Regions from separate parts of the Gottfriedia sp. ABJ_BB2_2 genome, predicted to be linked through region 3. Evidence: riboswitches for the same ligand, from Rfam matches in the RefSeq annotation. Region 3 holds a riboswitch; each other region holds the start of a gene.

Region 1 (6,786 bases), on a different contig from region 3:
CTCATGTTCCACTCATTTACTTCAGTTGGTGTAATGTGAAGTTTAGCTTGTTCAGCAACCCGCCCATCTGGATAAAAGAGATGTGCAACATTATATAATCGGTCACCTTTACGAATAACATGAGTACCTGCGACAATGTGCATATTGTATGCTTTAGCAAATTTGATAAATAATGTACGATATTGTTCAGTGTAGTTAGGTAATTCCTGAATCGTTAAAGCTTCACCTTTATCATTGCCAATTGACATAAGCTGAGTTGTAAAAAATTCAGGAAAAACAATAAAATCCGATCCAAATTCTTCTGCTGTTTTTATATAGTGCTCCACTTGATTTGCAAACTCTTCAAAAGAATTGATTGTGTGGAGATGATATTGAACAGCTGAAACTCTTAATTGCATACAATCCCCTCTTCCCAACTTCAATTTTATATATTGTATAAATCTATTATTAGATAAATTAACTAAATGAGCAAAAAAACTCCTATGCTAAACTATCATAGCATACGGAGTTTACGAAAAGATAAATAAATAATTACTATAAGGTAACAAGTTCGATTTACTCTATTTTGAACCTTTGATTTTCAACAATTACCTTTCCATATTCAACTTCTTTATTTTCAAAATAATCATGAGCTACGCTTATATCTTCAAATGTAAAACGCTTAGGATTAATCAGTGGCTTTACTTTTTCATCCTCTACAAGATTAGCTATTTTATATAAAATATCACCATGCTCTTTGCGCCCTTCCTCGATCTTCTGAGTAAGCATAATAAAAATAACATGTAATGATAATGACTTACTATGTAGTGGTGTTAAATCATGGGTAGAACGAGCAGCAATCGCTAAAACCGTTCCCTTTTGTTTGACAGCTTGAAAAGATTTATCCAAATTATCAGTACCCACAGTATCAAAAACAACATCAAAGCCCTTACCATTCGTCAGGCGCTCTACGTATTCTGAGACCGACTCATCTTTATAGTTAATGACATGATCAACTCCAAGTGATTTGACTAATGCTGCTTTTTCATTAGAGGAAACAGTAGTAGAAACCGTGGCACCTAAGGATTTTGCTAATTGAATCGCAACATGCCCAACTCCTCCAGTGCCCCCATGAATTAAAATATGGTCTCCTGCTTTTATATTCCCTCTATCAACCAAAGCTTCCCATGCTGTAATTGAAATTAAAGGTAAGCTAGCAGAATCTTGAATTTGTATATTTTTAGGTGCTTTTGCCAAAATTGACTCATCAACTAATAAATAATCAGATAGTGCTCCACCTGATGCATTAAATCCATATACGAAATCTCCAACTGAAAAACGTGAAACAGTTTCCCCAATTTCTACAATTTCACCAGAAAAATCACTATGGAGAATCATTGGAAAATTAGGTTGAAATGCGTTTTGAACAACACCTTTTCGAATTTTCGTATCAATCGGATTAACACTAGTTGCAGCAATCTTAACAAGAATTTGATTTCCTTTAGGACAAGGATAAGGAACATCTAATTTTTGGAACTCAGAACTATTTCCATATTGATGAATCACCATTGCGTTCATGTAAATTCCTTCTTTCTCATAGTGAATTTTTCTATATTTTAACATATATTTTGTTTATTCAATAAATTAGAAACCTTGAAAATTGGACAAAAAAACCTTTTATTTCTAAAAGGTTCCTTTACTTATTTACGCCTCGATATTCTGCATATATTGTTTCAATACAAATCTAATACTTTCATCTAACGGAATATTAATACCGAAACCGTCATGATCTTCAAGTGAGACAAATCCATGAAGAATACTTCTTAGCCCTCTAACAATATGAATTTGATTCATTGCGTTTAAATTATATGGTTTCAGAACTTCGAAAATCAACTCTAAAATTTGATTTGCAACGAATGTGTATTGATCACCTGCAGTGTGAGTTGATGACAGAGTCGATTGATATAATCCAGGGTGCTTTCGAGCGAAATGTATATAGGCAAACGATAAAGAAAAAATAGCCTCCTTTGACTGCTCGCAAATCGAAGCGTGAAGCTCATCATAAAGCTCCTGAATACCATAAAGAGCAATACTATTTTTCAGTTCATCTAAATTTTTTACGTGATTATAAATTGAAGGAGGCTGAATCGTTAATTTCTTAGCTAAATAACTAATCGTTAACACATCCCATCCTTCTTCGTCGACGATTTGGATAGCAGTCTTCAGTAATTCGTTAAAATTTAAACCAATTCTAGGTGACATTCACGATTCTCCTTTTTTTAACGCATGATCAATTGCTTCTTTTGGATTATTTATCATAGATCCATGACCTACTGCCAATAATGTTGGGTTCAATTGACTGATTTTACGAGCACTTTTGATCGCATCCTCTTTGCTCCATGTAGCCCAAGCAGGAAATGGGAATAAAAGGTTCAATTGACCTGAAATTGTAATACCACCTCTTAATGTAAATGCATCTCCTGCAATCACAGCGTTTGTACGTTGATCCACAAACGACATTGAACCTGGTGTATGGCCAGGTGTTTCAATTGCTAACAATGACCCAATCGTATCACCTTCTTGTAAATACCGATCAGGTGTCGTTTGGATATTTTTAGGTAGTCCACCTTTTATAGGCAAATTGGGTTCATTTGGCTCTAAAGTAACATCTCCCTTTAATAATTTCGCATCTCTTTTGGAAATTGATACAACAACATCGGGTAGCATAGTTTTTAATCGGTCTAGTGAACCAATATGATCACCATGTGCATGTGTGAGTACAATGTTTGTAATTTTTTTACCAAGTTCATTTGAAACAGAGATGATTTTATCAGCACTGAAAGATAAAGCAGTATCAATTAAAGTCAGTTCATTTTCTTCTTCAACTAAAAAACAATTTACAGGGAATAAATTAGGTAAAAAACTGATTTGATAAAGAAAATTAGATTTAGTAACCTTCATCACAATTCCTCCTAAATAAAAACTAATGGTATTAGTTTTATAATACTAATGCCATTAGTTTTTGTAAACACTTATTTCAATTTATTTCCAAATAGCTTAAATTAGAATTCCAAACTAGCTTGATTCCAAACAAAAAACCCCTCCACCAAAGATGGAAGGGTTCCAATTTAGTTTCTGCTTAAATCCATTTCTTTATAAGCAACAACTTTTGTTTTGTTTTTAAATTTATAACCTAACCAAACGATTAGGAATACTGGAATACCAATGTATGAAACAAGTACACCTTGCCAGTCAATTACATGACCAGTGAACGCTTGATAGTTTTGAGCTAATACGATAAATAAACAAGCTAAAAATGCTAAAATCGGACCTAATGGGAACCATTTTGCACGATATGGTAAATCATTTAAATCTTTCCCCTGCGCAACATATGCTTTACGGAAACGATAATGAGAAATCGCAATACCTAACCAAGCAATAAATCCTGATAAACCTGACAAGTTTAATAACCAAGTATATACTTGACCTTCACCAAAGAATGACGTTAAGCATGCTAATGAACCAACAGCAAGTGTTACGTATAAAGCGTTTGTTGGAACACCATTTTTGTTAATCTTAGTTAAGAATTTTGGTGCTTTCCCTTCAATTGCTAATGTATATAACATACGAGTTGAAGCATACGTACCACTATTCCCTGCTGATAAAACAGAAGTTAAAATAACTGCATTCATAACTGATGCTGCAAATGCTACACCTAATTTTTCAAAAACTAATGTAAATGGACTGACTGAAACGTCCCCTCTTAATAAATCTGGGTCAGTATAAGGAATTAATAAACCGATCACAAATATTGCTAATACATAGAATAAAAGGATACGCCAGAAAATTTGTCGAATTGCTTTAGGTACATTTTTCTCTGGATTTTCAGTTTCCCCAGCTGCAACACCAATCAACTCTGTACCTTGGAATGAGAATCCAGCAACGATGAAGATTGATAACACACCTAAAAATCCATTATGGAAAGGTGCTCCACCAGCAGTAAAGTTTTTAAATCCAACACTATCTCCACCTAAAATACCAAAAATCATTGCAATACCAACTATTAAAAATACAATGACAGTTACGACTTTAATTAAAGCAAACCAAAATTCTGATTCACCATAACCTTTAACTGATAATAGATTTAATCCTAAAATAATGACTAAGAAAATAGCACTCCATAATACAGCAGGTGTATTTGGGAACCAATATTTCATTAACATTGCTGAAGCAACTAATTCAAAAGCTAATGTGATTGCCCAGTTATACCAATAGTTCCAACCCATTGCAAATCCAAATGCAGGATCTACATAACGAGATGCATACGTACTAAAAGAACCAGATACAGGAAGATAAGTTGCCATTTCCCCTAAACTTGTCATTAAGAAATAAACCATTAAACCAATTAAACAATATGCTAATAAAGCTCCACCTGGACCAGCTTCACTTATTGAAGCGCCACTCGCTAAAAATAACCCTGTTCCAATAGAACCACCGATTGAAATCATTGTTAAGTGTCTTGCTTTCAGTCCTCTTTTTAAAGAACCTTCATTTTGCGGGAGATTAGATTGTCCCATCTTTGTTGCCTCCTCTTCATTCTTGCAATACTATCTTTACGCAGAATTAGGGGCGCAAAAGTGTTGTTTGCTGTGTATTTTACTCAAGAAATTCCTACATTATGTAATGGTTGGAATGTTCTTAAAAACGCAAAAAAACACGTGAAGAATGTTCACGTGTTTAAGACTCAGTTTATATGCGTCTAACAGCCAACATCTCTTCAATAGCCCTCCACAAGTAAACTTGTGACAGTCCTACGCTTATTCAGCAATAGGCCCAGCAACAAAATTGAATGGCAACTTTGTTACTTCGGCAGTTTCGCCTTTCATTACTTTTCATTGGTTCCATAAACCTCCAAGTAATTACTCATCAAAACCGCGCCTCTATCCATACGAGATAAAGATCATATTTAATTTTTATAAAATCACTATACCAATCTAATAATCTAGTTGTCAATTATTTTCTACAAAATTCTACAAGTTCAACTGAAGAATCCTTTAGAATTCTTTTGACCTTGTTGAAATATAAACTTGTAATAAAAAAAGTAATATCAGGTTGATTTCCACTACAGGTTGCTCGCTTTCCAAGGGGCGAGACCTGAGCCTCCTCGGCGCGCCTCCGGGGTCTCAGCCTTCCCGCATTTCCCACAGGAGTCGATCAGCCTTCCGTTCCAATCAACCTATTCATATAAAAAAGATTTTTCATTAAACATAACTCTAAACTTTAACTTAAAAGAATATTTTATTTACTTTTTAGATCAAATTTAATGAGTATATCGACATTTACAACAACTTAATAATAATTTGAACCCATTTTTCACCAGACCTAGAGCCATTACTAGTCAAGTAATATGATTCTTAGCATAATATTGTTCAATAATTTAAAAGTGTACATATAATTTTCGTATTGACATTTGTATTTTTTAACACTCTTGAAGAGTCCTTTAGAATTGTATATCCCACTTCCTTTATGATTCCTATTTTTCATTCATAACCTGCCTTACTTCCTGTTTTTTACTGTACTTTTTGCTATAATGAAAAATGTATTTGAACAAAGGAGGAATATTGACATGACAGTGTATAAAGCATTAACTCTTGCAGGATCAGATAGTAGTGGTGGCGCAGGTTTACAGGCAGACATAAAAACATTCCAAGAGAGAGATGTTTATGGAATGAGTGCAATCACTACATTAGTTGCAATGGACCCACATAATCATTGGCACCATCAAGTATTTCCGATTGATATCAGTACAATTGCAGCGCAATTAGAAACAATCGTTGTTGGTGTAGGCATTCAGGCTATGAAAACGGGAATGCTTGGATCAGTGGAAGTCATTGAATTAGCAGCTGAAACAATTAAAAAACATAATATAAATCGTGTAGTAGTTGACCCTGTTATGATTTGTAAAGGGAATGATGAGGCTTTACATCCTGAAACAAATGATGCATTAAGAGATGTATTAGTTCCTTTATCAACTGTAGTAACACCAAATTTATTTGAGGCAGCACAATTAGCAAATATGGCTCCGATTAAAACAGTTGAACAAATGGAAGAAGCAGCACGTAAGATTCATGCACTAGGTGCAAAATTCGTACTAGTAAAAGGCGGAAGCAAAATTCAACATGAGAACGCCGTAGATGTTTTATTTGATGGTGAAAAGATTGAGCTTTTAGAGTCAGACCGAATTGAAACAACTTATACACATGGTGCTGGTTGTACATACTCTGCGGCAATTTGTGCAGAATTAGCTAAAGGAGTAGAACCTAGAGAAGCTATTTATACAGCTAAAAAGTATATTACTGAAGCAATTCGCCACTCATTTAAATTAAATGAATATGTAGGTCCAACAAACCATATGGCATATCGTTTACATGGAGAGAAATAAAATACAATAGAAAAGAGCAGGTAAGGAAATTTCCCTTCATCCTGCTCTTTTATTTTACTTGCTCTTAAAACTGATCCCAAGTAAGAACTTCATCTAATGTCAAACGAACTTTTTCAAATCCAGCTTTTATTCCCTTACCAACAGAGATTAACATAACTGGTTTGAAGTTTTCAGGTACATTAAACGCTTCTACAAATTTTGCTTGATCAAAGCCACCCATTGGTACTGTATCTAAACCTTTTGCTTTTGCCGCTAGCATAAGTTGCATTGATACTAATCCACCATCAATCATCGCTACTTTTGTTGCTATATCTTCTGGGAAATTACCATAATTTTTAACAATTGAGCCTACATAAAAGTCTTTA
Region 2 (6,786 bases), on a different contig from region 3:
CTGGCTACTCTGTTGTTGACTATTATTATCTTGAGTTCCAGGAAATTGACCTTGCATAGAGAAACCAGATCTATCTGCACCTTTATTAAAATACATGATAATCCCGGTTGTAGATTCTATAAATAGAAATATTGATACAATGACTCCAATCCAAAAATGAACTTTTCTTATTTTTTTCATTTTATTTTTCTCCCTTTACTGTTTTGAATAGCAAGTTATACAATAATGGGAGTTCCTTAAATTAAACTTAATGGATGAAAATATTTTCAGTTTTTATAAATGCAGATTATAATTAAATTAACAAATTACCTTAGAAGGAGGGTAGGACATTGGACAATCATTTGAAAGAAAAATTAAGTCTTTTACCTGATCAACCGGGATGTTATTTAATGAAGGACATTCAAGGAACAATTATTTATGTAGGAAAAGCAAAAGTATTAAAAAATCGTGTTCGGTCATATTTTACGGGATCTCATGATGGGAAAACGTATCGCTTAGTCCAAGAGATTGTAGATTTTGAATATATTGTTACTTCTTCTAATATGGAAGCACTCATTCTAGAGATGAATTTGATTAAAAAATATGATCCGAAATATAACATTATGTTGAAGGATGATAAAACTTATCCTTTTATTAAAGTAACTGCAGAGAAACATCCGAGATTGATCATTACTCGTAACGTAAAGAAAGACAAAGGGAAATACTTCGGACCATTTCCTAATGTAACAGCTGCGACGGAAACGAAAAAATTATTAGATCGTTTATATCCATTGCGTAAGTGTTCCACTTTGCCTGATAAAGTTTGCTTATATTATCATATTGGACAATGTCTTGCACCTTGTATAAAAGATATAACTGATGAGCAAAACCAAGAACTAGTAAATGAAATCATAAGATTTTTAAATGGCGGGGAAGACCAGGTACGAAAAGAGCTTGAAGCAAAGATGATGGCAGCTTCAGAAGCATTAGATTTCGAACGAGCGAAAGAGTACCGAGATCAAATTATCTCTATCGAAGCAACAATGGAAAAGCAGAAAATGATGAACAGTGACCTAGTTGATCGTGATGTATTTGGTTATGCTGTAGATAAAGGCTGGATGTGTGTACAGGTTTTCTTTGTTAGAAGAGGAAAATTGATTGAGAGAGATGTATCTTATTTTCCAATTTATGACGAACCTGAAGAAGCATTTTTATCATTTGTTGGCCAATTTTATGAGAAGACACATAATATAAAGCCAAAAGAAATTTTTGTACCAGATAAAGTAGATAATGATCTGTTAAAAGAATTACTAAAGGTTCCAGTTCTCCAACCTAAAAGAGGACAGAAAAAAGAATTAGTTGTATTAGCAAATAAGAATGCGAAAATCGGATTACAAGAAAAATTCAAGTTGATTGAAAGAGATGAAGAGAGAACGATTAAAGCAATCGAAAAGCTTGGAGAAATATTAAATATCGAAACTCCTTATCGAATCGAAGCATTTGATAATTCTAATATTCAAGGTACTAATCCAGTATCTGCAATGATTGTATTTATTGATGGAAAGCCTTCTAAAAAGGATTATAGAAAATATAAAATTAAAACTGTAATCGGTCCAGATGATTATGATTCAATGCGTGAAGTAGTAAGAAGAAGATATTCAAGAGCACTGAAAGAAAACCTACCTCTTCCGAATTTAATTATCGTTGATGGGGGTAAAGGACACTTATCAGCAGTTGAAGATGTGTTGCAAAATGAGCTAGGGTTGTTTATTCCAACAGCAGGTTTAGTAAAAGATGAAAAACATCGTACATCTGAATTATTAATAGGGCAACCACCTCAAATTGTGCAATTAGGTAGACAGAGTCAGGAATTCTTTTTATTACAACGTATTCAAGATGAGGTTCATCGTTTTGCAATTGAATTTTATCGTCAGCTTCATAGTAAATCTATGGTTCAATCAGCTTTAGATGGCATTACTGGAGTTGGAGGAACTAGAAAGAAAGCATTATTAAAACATTTCGGATCTGTTAAAAAAATTAAAGAGGCAACAATTGAAGAGCTTATTCAAGCAAAAATTCCGAAAAATGTTGCGGAAGAAATCTATCAACACTTTAGAAAGTGATAGGGTATTTTTCATCCTTAAAAAGTCTTAGTTTGAAAATGTGTTAGAAAAGCATAGAATCAGTGAACTAGTCATAAGGACAAAAATTCCTTGACACTATTTTCAAAATAATTTATATTAAGTTAAAAATATAATATTTTCTCTCGTAATAGAGGTGCAAAACTTAAGAGTATGCTGTCATAGACGTGTGGCGTTGATATGGACAGTTGAAAGGAAGTTTTGCCGAAATGAAATGAATCCACAATTCTTTTCGTTGGGACTGCATTTAATAGGTGTAGTACTGTCGCATACTAAATGCGGGGAGCTATTGAAGAGATGTTGATGATTTGTCTATTTTATTACAATTTTGTAAATTAGGCGCGTGAACATTGCTTCACGCGCTTTTTTGTATTCTTTTTTATGAAAAATAGGTGAGGATGAGAAAAAATGGGAATTATTGTTCAAAAATTTGGAGGGACTTCAGTCGGTTCAATCGAGCGAATAAAACATGTTGCTGATACAGTAACAAAAGCCTATAAAGAAGGTAATAGTGTAGTTACAGTTGTCTCTGCAATGGGACATCATACTGATGAACTCGTTAATCTTGCACAGCAAATTAGTCCACAAAATAGTAAGCGTGAAATGGATATGCTTTTAACAACTGGTGAGCAAGTCTCAATTTCTTTATTAGCTATGGCAATTCAGGCTAAAGGATTTAAGGCAATCTCATTAACTGGTTGGCAAGCAGGAATCCATACAGAATCTATTCATGGTAATGCTCGCATTGAAACAATTCAAACAGAAAGAATACAGCAATTGATCAATGAAGGGTATATTGTGATTGTCGCAGGTTTCCAAGGGTTAAGTAATGAAGATGAAATTACAACTTTAGGTCGTGGTGGTTCGGATACTACTGCAGTAGCGTTAGCGGCTGCATTACAGGCAGAACGTTGTGATATTTATACTGATGTTTTAGGGGTTTATACAACGGATCCAAGAATCGAGCCAGAAGCTACTAAATTGAGTCATGTTTCATATGATGAAATGCTAGAGCTTGCTGCTTTAGGTGCAGCTGTTTTACACCCTAGGGCAGTAGAATTTGCAAAAAATTATGGATTAGTTATACAAGTAAGATCAAGCCAACATGATGAAATTGGTACGTTTATTGGGGAGGAAAATCAAATGGAACAACAATCAGTCGTAAGAGGAATCGCTTTTGAATCAAATGTCACAAGAATGACTTTAAATGGTTTACATAACCAAGTCGATCTTTTACCGAATATCTTTACAATACTTGCAACAGAGGGAATTGACGTAGACATTATTATTCAAAGTGTTACATCAGATAATTTAGTGAATCTTTCATTTTCTATTAAATCAGAAAATATGTTAGAAACTATCACAATTCTAGAATCTAAAAAAGAATATTTAGGATATGTTTCATTTGATTTTGAGAGCGAGCTTGCGAAAGTTTCGATTGTTGGAAGTGGTATGGTTTCAAATCCAGGTGTTGCGGCAAATATGTTTAAATTTTTAGCTGAAGCTAGTATACCGGTAAAAATGGTCAGTACGTCTGAAATTAAAGTTTCAACTGTTATTCCAAAGTCGCAATTACAAAATGCTGTTCATGCTCTGCATAAAGGTTATGAGCTAGATCGAGTTCAAGAAGAAGTAGTTGTAGAAGGATAAAATAAAAAATCCCCTTTAATCATCATTTTCCTTTCAATAGGAACTAGGATTAGAGGGGTTTTATAACATTTTAGCGAAATATTACCATATAATAGAAGTAGTAATTGGTAATGGAGGTTTTGATTTGATAAATGCAGGGATTGCTTATGGGGATATAGTTTTTCAATTAATATTATTAATACTTCTTATTCTATTATTCGTTTTTATTAGTTTATTTCTCATGAATTATATTATTAAAGGTGTTAAGAAAAATAAACAATTAGATGAAATGAATCGCAAACTAGATGAACTAATAAAGAAAAGCGAAAAAGATAATATGAAATAAGCCTGATCAATTAAATGAACAGGCTTATTTTTATTTTTTTGTAACTGGATCTTTTAGATCCCATTTTACTTGAAATTTTACTTTATCAGAACGTTTACTTTGCTCTTCATATGTTTCTGCAATTACATCGATTTGTTGTTGAATTTGCATTGCAAGAAAGCCTGCTTCCAATTGATAAGATACGTCTTTTTTATGTTGATTTCTGTATGTAACTAGTTCAGAAGTTAAGACAAAATGTACTTCTTGTTTTTTTTCATCTACAACCGTTAAAGTTCCCCAACCTGCAGTTTCAAAAAATTCAATAATTTCTTCAAATGTTGCTAATGGATATTTTCTAGCAATCATTTTTCCCGCCCAATATAATATATCATGTTGCTCTTTCCCTAATAATTCTGTAAGTAAATCATTTCGTAAGAGTTCGTAGCCGAAACCAGAAATATTCCCTGGAGTTTTTAAAATTTCATTGCCGTTCATCATGGTCGAATAGCTCTCCCTTTCCTTAAAAAACATGTATTTATTATATACAATAAACAATAATAAAAACAATAATTGAAAACCTGATTATTTGTAGATTTACCAATATAATTGAGAAGTTTTTTCAGTAAAGAAAAATGTACGCGTTTTCTTGACCTGTTATATTAACAGGAGTAAAATGAACTTTAGATAAATCTCATAAAAATTTAGATTTTTATGGAAATTACATTATTTTCTATTTTTCTAGAATAATAGAAGCAGTAATTTTATTTTCATGTTCACAAACTAAAGGGGGCAGGGTTTTACATGAGCAACAAGAATGGCCAGGAGTTTTTCCTTAGAAAACTTCATTCATTGTTAGGAGTAATTCCAGTAGGAATATTCTTAATGCAGCACTTAGTTGTCAATCATTTTGCAACGAATGGAGCAGAATCATTTAACAAAGCTGCTGAATTTATGGCGAATTTACCATTCCGCTATTTATTAGAAATTTTTATTATCTTATTACCGATCTTATACCATGCTATTTATGGACTATACATTGCTTTTACAGGCACTAGCAATGTGAAAAATTATGGTTATTTACGAAACTGGTTATACTTATTCCAACGCATTTCTGGAGTTATTACTTTAATCTTTATAACATGGCATGTGTGGCAAACCCGTATTGCGGCTCAATTAGGTGCAGAAGTAGATTATGATATGATGGCTAATATTTTTAGCTCGAAATTCATGATTGCGTTCTATATTGTAGGTGTTATTTCAACAATTTTCCACTTTGCTAATGGATTATGGTCATTCTTCATTTCTTGGGGAATTACTGTAACACCTAAATCGCAACGTATTTCGACATATGTTACTTTAGGAATTTTCGTTGCTCTATCAATCGTTGGATTACGTGCGATTTTTGCATTCATTGATCCGCAGTTAGCAAACATGTAAGGAGAGAGAGACATGAGTGGAAAAGTAATTATTGTTGGCGGTGGATTAGCTGGATTAATGGCTACAATTAAAGCCGCTGAAGCTGGTACAAAAGTAGATTTATTCTCATTAGTTCCTGTTAAACGTTCACATTCGGTTTGTGCACAAGGTGGAATTAATGGTGCAGTTAATACAAAAGGTGAAGGTGACTCTCCATGGGAGCACTTTGATGATACGATTTATGGTGGAGATTTCTTAGCAAACCAACCACCAGTTCAAGCAATGGCGGAAGCAGCACCTGGAATCATCCACATGATGGACCGTATGGGTGTAATGTTTAACCGTACACCAGAAGGACTGTTAGATTTCCGTCGTTTTGGTGGAACTCAGCATCACCGTACAGCATTTGCTGGTGCAACGACTGGCCAACAATTATTGTACGCATTAGATGAGCAAGTTCGTCGTTATGAATCAGAAGGTCTTGTTCAAAAGTTTGAGGGTTGGGAATTTTTAAGAGTTATCGTTGACGACGAAGGAGTTTGTCGTGGTATCGTAGGACAAAACTTATCATCAATGGAAATTGTTAGCTTCCCTGCTGACGCAGTAATTATGGCTACAGGTGGACCTGGAATTATCTTTGGTAAATCAACAAATTCAATTATCAATACAGGTTCAGCAGCAGCAGCAGTTTACCGTCAAGGTGCAACATACTCAAATGGTGAATTTATTCAAATCCATCCTACTGCTATCCCTGGAGATGACAAAAACCGTTTAATGAGTGAAAGTGCTCGTGGTGAAGGTGGACGAGTTTGGACATATAAAGATGGTAAGCCATGGTATTTCTTAGAAGAGAAATATCCTGCATATGGAAACCTTGTGCCAAGGGATATTGCTACACGTGAAATTTTCTCTGTATGTGTTGACCAAAAACTTGGTATCAACGGAGAAAACATGGTGTACCTAGATCTTTCTCATAAGGATCCAAAAGAGTTAGATATTAAACTTGGTGGAATCATTGAGATTTATGAGAAATTTACTGGTGATGATCCGAAAAAGGTACCAATGAAAATTTTCCCAGCAGTTCACTATTCAATGGGTGGATTATGGGTTGATTATGATCAAATGACAGCTATTCCTGGATTATTTGCTGCAGGTGAGTGTGATTATTCAATGCACGGTGCAAACCGTTTAGGTGCAAACTCACTATTATCAGCTATTTATGGTGGAATGGTTGCTGGACCAAATGCAGTTAGATACGTAAATGGTTTAGCTAAGTCTGCTGATGATGTTTCATCT
Region 3 (6,786 bases):
TACCACATTGGCCTAATCGGGGTATTCATTATTCTTTTAGCGATAAAGAAGCCATTACCATATTATTTTATGATTGATATTGCCGCTATTCAGGGACAAGAAAGAGAAGAAAGTAAGATACTTTATAAACATCCTTCACTGTTCAAGTTGTTCCAATATTTGTTTATAGCTTGGATTGTTAAAGATATTATATTTACTGGAGCACAATGGTGGATGCTTGAAACCTATGGTGTGAAGGCTTACTACTCAAGGACTATTATTTTCACAGTCGGTGGCTATATCTTTGGCATTATCATGGCAATCGGTTATGCGATGATTACGATGAGAGCACAAAAAATTAAAGAAAATGAGCAGCAGCCTAAGGATGAAATGATCTTATAGACTGCCCGTCAAACGCTCGCTTTCTGTGTTTCTCCTAATTGCGGTGCTTATTTATGGATCTAAGGTAAGGTAACTACGCTAATTATTCGGCTCCTAAGCCTAAAAAGACAAACGTTTCCAGGTAGTCTGATTTTAGTTAATATAGTTGTCTACAAAATAAGCGCATCTATTATAGATGCGCTTTTTATGTTTCGTTATTTTACGTTTCTAACCATTTCATTTTCCGGTTCGACATGAATTAAAATTTGGGGATTTATGAGAACTTTTTTGATTTCATCTTCTATTTGATCGCAAAGTAGATGAGCTTCTTCAATACTCATGCTAGATGGCAAAACTAGATGAAAGTCGATATGTTCTTCAGCGCCAGATCTTCTTGTTCGTAAATCATGGTATTCAATAAATTGTGTTTTGAAATTTAATAAAACTTGTTCAATTTGTAGTATTTCGCTTGAAGATAACCCGGTGTCTAGTAATGGGGTAAATGATTTCTTTCCAAGCTCTATAGATTCTTTCATTATATATAATGCAATTCCAATCCCTATTAATGCATCTAGTAGTACCCAACCTGTGAGCGAGACTAAAATTAAGCTAGCCGCAACACCTAGCGATGAATAGACGTCTGTTAATAAATGTAATGCATTTGATTGCATTGCGACAGAATGCGTTTCGTCTCCTACTTTTTGAACTTTTTTACCAACTCGCCAATTGATGAAAGCCCCGAGTAGCATCACGATTACACCTATAAAAGGAAGTTTTATTGGTGTAGGGTGAATTAGTTTTTCAACAGATTCAACAATAATCCAAATTCCTGCAATAAAAATGAGAAGTGTTTCAATAGTCCCTGAAATATTCTCAAATTTACCGTGACCATAAGGGTGTTCCTTGTCGGGTGGGCGATTCGAAATTTTCACTGAGAAGAATGCGATAATGGAAGCGACTAAATCTAATAAAGAATGGATTGCCTCCGAAATAATAGCAACAGATCCTGTAATGATTCCAACTACTAATTTTAATAAAACAATAAAAGAGTTACTACAAATGGAAAGTAATGCAATTTTGGTTGAATGCAATCTATTCACCTCTGACCAATTTTTTCTACTTTAGCTAAGAGTGTTGTCCTAAGGCAACAAAAAAGAAAAACCACTAACATGAAGTTAGTGGCTTGTTTTTTTTATATGATGTTTTTTATTATTGATTAGATTTTTCATATTAATCACCTTTTTTTAGCGCGTAATTAGTATTTTATAGTAAAGATAATATTTTGAAAAGAAAAATTTGTTTAGACTAATAAATAGTAAAAAATTGAAATTACAGTTTATTTTTTAAAAAGGTTTGACATCCAATTTTAGACTGTGTTATACATAGACTAATATAATAAAAACAATCTATTCGTAGAGGTTGCATTGTATATGAGTATCGTTTAAGAGAACTGTGGGTTTGAAGACTAAACGAAAAAGGATCCGATGCCGAAGCATTAGAGCGCCACACGCTAAAATGCTGGGACTGCATTTAATAAATGTAGTACTGTCACTTGTATTTGTGAAGAGCTATTGAAGAGATGTGATTGGCAATATCCTTTTTATTTTAAAAGTGATAGGCACATGAACATATCCTTCATGTGCCTTTTTTAATACACTAATACATTGAAGAAGGCTTCTGGTGAATGAACTTGTGTTTAGTTATGAAGGGAGAATATTAATGTATTTACATGGTAATAGTCGAATTGATCATAATGGACATCTAGAAATCGGAGGATGCAGTACAGTTCAATTAGCTGAACAGTATGGGACACCTTTATATATATACGACGAATCTTTGATTGAGTCTAAATGTAGAGAATTTCATGAGGCATTAAAAGAGACTGGATTAAAGTATCAAGTTGCTTATGCAAGTAAAGCTTTTCTTTGTATTGAACAAGCCCGCTTAATAAAAAGAGAAGGGTTTTGTTTAGATGTTGTTTCAAGTGGCGAACTATATACAGCGATTCAAGCAGGGTTTCCACCAGAGAAAATTCATTTTCATGGGAATAATAAATCAATAGAAGAAATTGAAGAAGCATTAGATGCAAAAATTGGTTGTTTCGTTGTAGATAACTTCTTTGAGTTAGAAGTTTTACAAGCGATCGCCGAGAATCGTGGAGAATATGTATCAATTTTATTACGTGTAACACCCGGAGTAGAAGCACACACTCATGAATATGTTATGACAGGACAAGAAGATTCAAAGTTTGGTTTTGATATTACGTCAGGTCAAGCTAACGAAGCAGTTGCCATTTCGTTAAATTCACCGAATTTAAAATTATTGGGAATACATTCTCATATTGGGTCGCAAATTTTTGAGCCAGATGGGTTTGTTCATGCAATCAAAATATTAATGAACTTTTTAAGTGAATTAAAAAATGAATTAGACTATACAGCTGAAATATTAAATGTTGGTGGCGGATTTGGGATTCGTTACACTACTGAAGACGAACCGTTATCAATTGTAAAGCATATTGATCAAATTACTTCTATAATTAAACAACAATGTGAAGAATTATCGTATCCAGTTCCTGAATTATGGTTGGAGCCTGGGCGTAGTATCGTTGGTGAAGCAGGAACAACTCTTTATACGATTGGAGCAACAAAAAACCTACCTTCAGTAAGAAAATATGTATCTGTTGATGGGGGAATGACTGATAATATCCGCCCAGCACTTTATGGATCAAAATATGAAGCTATGCTTGCAAATCGCGCGAATGACGAGAATAAAGAGGTAGTGTCAATTGCAGGTAAATGTTGTGAAAGTGGAGATATGTTAATTTGGGATTGTGAGTTACCAGTTGTTGAGAGCAATGATTTATTAGCTGTATCATGTACAGGTGCATACGGTTATTCGATGGCTAATAATTATAATCGTATTCGTCGTCCGGCTGTTGTATTTGTAAAAGACGGTGTATCTAGAGTAGTGGTACAACGTGAAACGTATCAAGATTTAATTAAAAATGACATGATTTACATTGAAAACTCTTCTATTAGATAATAGAAGAGTTTTATTTCTGTTTCCTAACGATTTTATGTTTGTTTATCGACAGATTAAGACATATTTATCATTTATATTACAATATTGTAACAAAAGCGACTCCCTTCGCAAATCTATGATATAAATACCTAGTAGATAAGCGAGAGGAGACACGCTGAAATGTTTAAAAGAAAACTTACAGTGCTGGCTATAGCAGGTACATTTTTAGTATCTTTAGCGCCGAATGCTTCGGTAAATGCCGAAACGAAAGTAGAAAAAAAGCAAGCTGAAGTAGATAAATTCCAATCACAATTCAAAAAATTAAGTAATGATGTTAAAAAGATAGATCAAAAGATTAAAGATACGAAAGCAAAAATTCAATCTAAAAAAGAAGAAATCTCAGAAACTCAAAAGATTATTCAAGATAAGAATGCTAGAATTACATACTTACAAGACCGTATCGAAAAGCGTAACGAAATGCTAGAAGATCGTCTTGTTGCTATGCAAAAACAACCAAAAGTTAACTTAGTAACAGATGTTCTTTTCAATTCTGATGGTATTGTTGATTTCTTTAATCGATTAAATTCAATTACAACGCTTTTTGAAGCAGACCAAGATATCATTAAAGAACAAGAATCAGAACAAGCTGAAGTTGAAAAAGAAAGACAACTTGTGAACGAGAAAAAAGCATCACTTGTCAATGCAAAAGAAGAGCTTGTAGCGCAAGAAAGCGATTTATCTAAATCACAAGCAGCAAAAGAAAAATCATTAAGATCTGCAGAATATAGATTAAAGCTTGCGGTTAAAGAACTGCAAGATGCAAAAGAAGATGTAAGAGTAAGACAATTAGAACAACAATCACTTGAATTAGCTGAATTATCAAATGATAGTGATGACTCTAGCTCTAGCTCTAGCAATGCATCAGACAATGCTGGCCCATCAGAAAATGAAGGACCAATTGCTTCTGGTAATGCAATTGTAGACTTTGCAATGAAATATCAAGGTGTTCCTTATGTATTTGGTGGAACGTCTCCAAGTGGATTCGATTGCAGTGGATTTATTTGGTACGTATATTCACATAATGGATATGGTTTCTCACGTGCTAACGTAAAATCATATTGGAATATGGCTACAAAGATTAGTTCTCCACAACCAGGAGATTTAGTATTCTTAGAGAATACGTATATTAATGGCCCTTCTCATATGGGTATTTATATTGGTGGTAACAAAATGGTTCATGCTGGAAGTAAAGGTATTGGTACAATCAGCTTAAGTAGTAGCTGGGTACGTTCACACTTCTTAGGATATGGCCGATTCTAATAAATTATTAACCTCGTATTATATTATATATGGTACGAGGTTTTTTATTTCATATGAATAAAGTATAAAAGGCATGACTCAGATATTTCATGAGTCCATGCCTTTTTGATTTTTTACTTGTTCTTGTAACAAGTCACGAATTTCAATTAAAAGTTGTTCCTCTTTAGTAGGTACTGGTGGTTTAGCCTCTTCAATTTCTTTTTTCTTAAAAGAGATTTTACTTAGTAATCTAATGAAGAAGAACACGGAGATAGAAATAATTAGAAAGTCGAATACTGATTGAATAAATGAACCATATTTTATTCCGTGGTAAACTAAGCCAGTAAAATCTTGTTTCCCAATGATTAATCCGAGGAGCGGCGTCATAATATCAGCAACTAAAGAAGAAACAATTTTCCCAAACGCTGCACCGATAATTACCCCAACAGCCAAATCGAGTATATTACCTTTTAATGCAAATTTCTTAAACTCTTCAAACATAGTGATTCCTCCTATATAATATCGTATTAGTTTACATAGAAATCTTAATTGTTTCAAGCAAAGAAACAAGATCCGTAAGCAAAAATATTTATATCAGCACTTCATTATGGTAAATACTAAGTAAGACATTTATTGGGAGGGATTCGAGATGGGGATTGAATTGGCTACATTTGCTGGTGGTTGTTTTTGGTGTATGATCAAACCGTTTGATAAAGAGCCTGGAATACTTAAAGTAGTTTCCGGTTATACAGGCGGAGAAAAAGAGAATCCAACTTACGAAGAGGTTTGTACACATTTAACTGGCCATTTTGAAGCAGTTCAAATTACTTTTGATCCAGAAGTTTATTCTTATGAAAAATTATTGGACTTATTTTGGCGACAAATTGATCCAACTGATGAAGGTGGACAATTTCATGATCGAGGTAGTTCCTATAAAACAGCTATTTTTTATCATAGTGAAGAGCAAAGACAACTAGCGCAAGCATCAAAAGAAGAAATTGAAAAAAGTGGTGTTTTCAAAAAGCCGATTGTTACGGAGGTTTTACCTGCTAAACCATTTTATGAGGCAGAAGAACATCATCAAGATTATTATAAAAAACATCCGATTCGTTACCAGCTTTATTATAAAGGCTCTGGACGCCAAAAGTTTATAAAAGAACATTGGAAAACAGGTCAAGAAGAACTTAAACAGAAGCTTACACCAATTCAATATGCAGTAACACAAGAAGATGCAACTGAACCACCATTCCGTAACGAGTATTGGGATCATAAGGAAAAAGGGATTTATGTTGATATTGTTTCTGGTATTCCTTTATTCAGTTCACTAGATAAATTTGATTCTGGGTGTGGATGGCCGAGTTTTACAAGACCAATTTTAAAAGGTGAAATTGAAGAAAAGAAAGATTATAGTCATGGAATGATGCGAATAGAAGTACGTAGTTCAGAAGCAGATTCACATTTAGGACATGTGTTTGACGATGGACCGGGACCAGAAGGACTGAGATATTGTATTAATTCAGCAGCTTTGAAATTTATTCCTTATGACAAAATGGACGAAGAAGGTTATGGGAATTATAAAAGTATTTTTCTCAATAAATAGATTGATTTAGTCGAGATGAACAAATCTCGGCTTTTTCTTTTTTACGAATTATTTTCAGAATATAGTTACAATACTGTAATTATGTGTTAATATGAAAGTGTCACAAAGTTGTCACATTTAAGGTATTGCATTTAACAAAAATACTACAGGAGGTTATTTATATGAAGCGAGCTGATTATGAAATCGTTGAAACGTATACTCGATATTCAGGTATTGCCTTTTTAATTGGTCTTATTCTTTTTATACTATATTTCACTGGAAGCGGTTACGTACATAATGACGTTGTCTTAACAGTGAGCATTGTATTAATGGGCTCTTGTTCAACATTATTTTTACTAGGAACATTTTTGGGACTGATGTTTTCAGTCTCAACTAGAGAACAAGCTTAAAAAAGAGTGGGTGTTCAATGACTAAAAAGTCAATTTGAACACCCTTTTTATTTTGTTGGATTGTTAAACTTTATTACATATACATTTAATAATGAAGATTTAGACGTACTAGGAGGT

Evidence for each region. Region 3 has a riboswitch for lysine ahead of lysA (diaminopimelate decarboxylase). Riboswitches for the same ligand answer to the same signal wherever they lie in the genome.
Region 1: another riboswitch for lysine. It lies ahead of ACX6U0_RS15265 (amino acid permease); the one in region 3 lies ahead of lysA (diaminopimelate decarboxylase).
Region 2: another riboswitch for lysine. It lies ahead of ACX6U0_RS17755 (aspartate kinase); the one in region 3 lies ahead of lysA (diaminopimelate decarboxylase).

Annotation. Positions count from the first base shown of each region.
Region 1 is NZ_JBVFKR010000007.1:35,712-42,497, reverse strand. Features, by position in the region: gene ACX6U0_RS15285 (carbon-nitrogen hydrolase family protein) at 1-398, opposite strand, end outside; gene ACX6U0_RS15280 (zinc-dependent alcohol dehydrogenase family protein) at 556-1,557, opposite strand; gene ACX6U0_RS15275 (TetR-like C-terminal domain-containing protein) at 1,684-2,241, opposite strand; gene ACX6U0_RS15270 (MBL fold metallo-hydrolase) at 2,242-2,940, opposite strand; gene ACX6U0_RS15265 (amino acid permease) at 3,108-4,556, opposite strand; lysine riboswitch at 4,753-4,930, opposite strand; gene pdxK (pyridoxine/pyridoxal/pyridoxamine kinase) at 5,606-6,421, shown strand; gene ACX6U0_RS15255 (nitroreductase family protein) at 6,486-6,786, opposite strand, start outside.
Region 2 is NZ_JBVFKR010000010.1:43,670-50,455, forward strand. Features, by position in the region: gene ACX6U0_RS17745 (hypothetical protein) at 1-180, opposite strand, end outside; gene uvrC (excinuclease ABC subunit UvrC) at 330-2,102, shown strand; lysine riboswitch at 2,244-2,417, shown strand; gene ACX6U0_RS17755 (aspartate kinase) at 2,529-3,770, shown strand; gene ACX6U0_RS17760 (DUF4083 family protein) at 3,895-4,095, shown strand; gene ACX6U0_RS17765 (YslB family protein) at 4,126-4,572, opposite strand; gene ACX6U0_RS17770 (succinate dehydrogenase cytochrome b558 subunit) at 4,876-5,511, shown strand; gene sdhA (succinate dehydrogenase flavoprotein subunit) at 5,524-6,786, shown strand, end outside.
Region 3 is NZ_JBVFKR010000011.1:14,921-21,706, reverse strand. Features, by position in the region: gene ACX6U0_RS18225 (VC0807 family protein) at 1-381, shown strand, start outside; gene ACX6U0_RS18220 (cation diffusion facilitator family transporter) at 576-1,451, opposite strand; lysine riboswitch at 1,766-1,939, shown strand; gene lysA (diaminopimelate decarboxylase) at 2,080-3,402, shown strand; gene ACX6U0_RS18210 (C40 family peptidase) at 3,562-4,701, shown strand; gene mscL (large conductance mechanosensitive channel protein MscL) at 4,789-5,181, opposite strand; gene msrB (peptide-methionine (R)-S-oxide reductase MsrB) at 5,330-6,280, shown strand; gene ACX6U0_RS18195 (hypothetical protein) at 6,442-6,669, shown strand.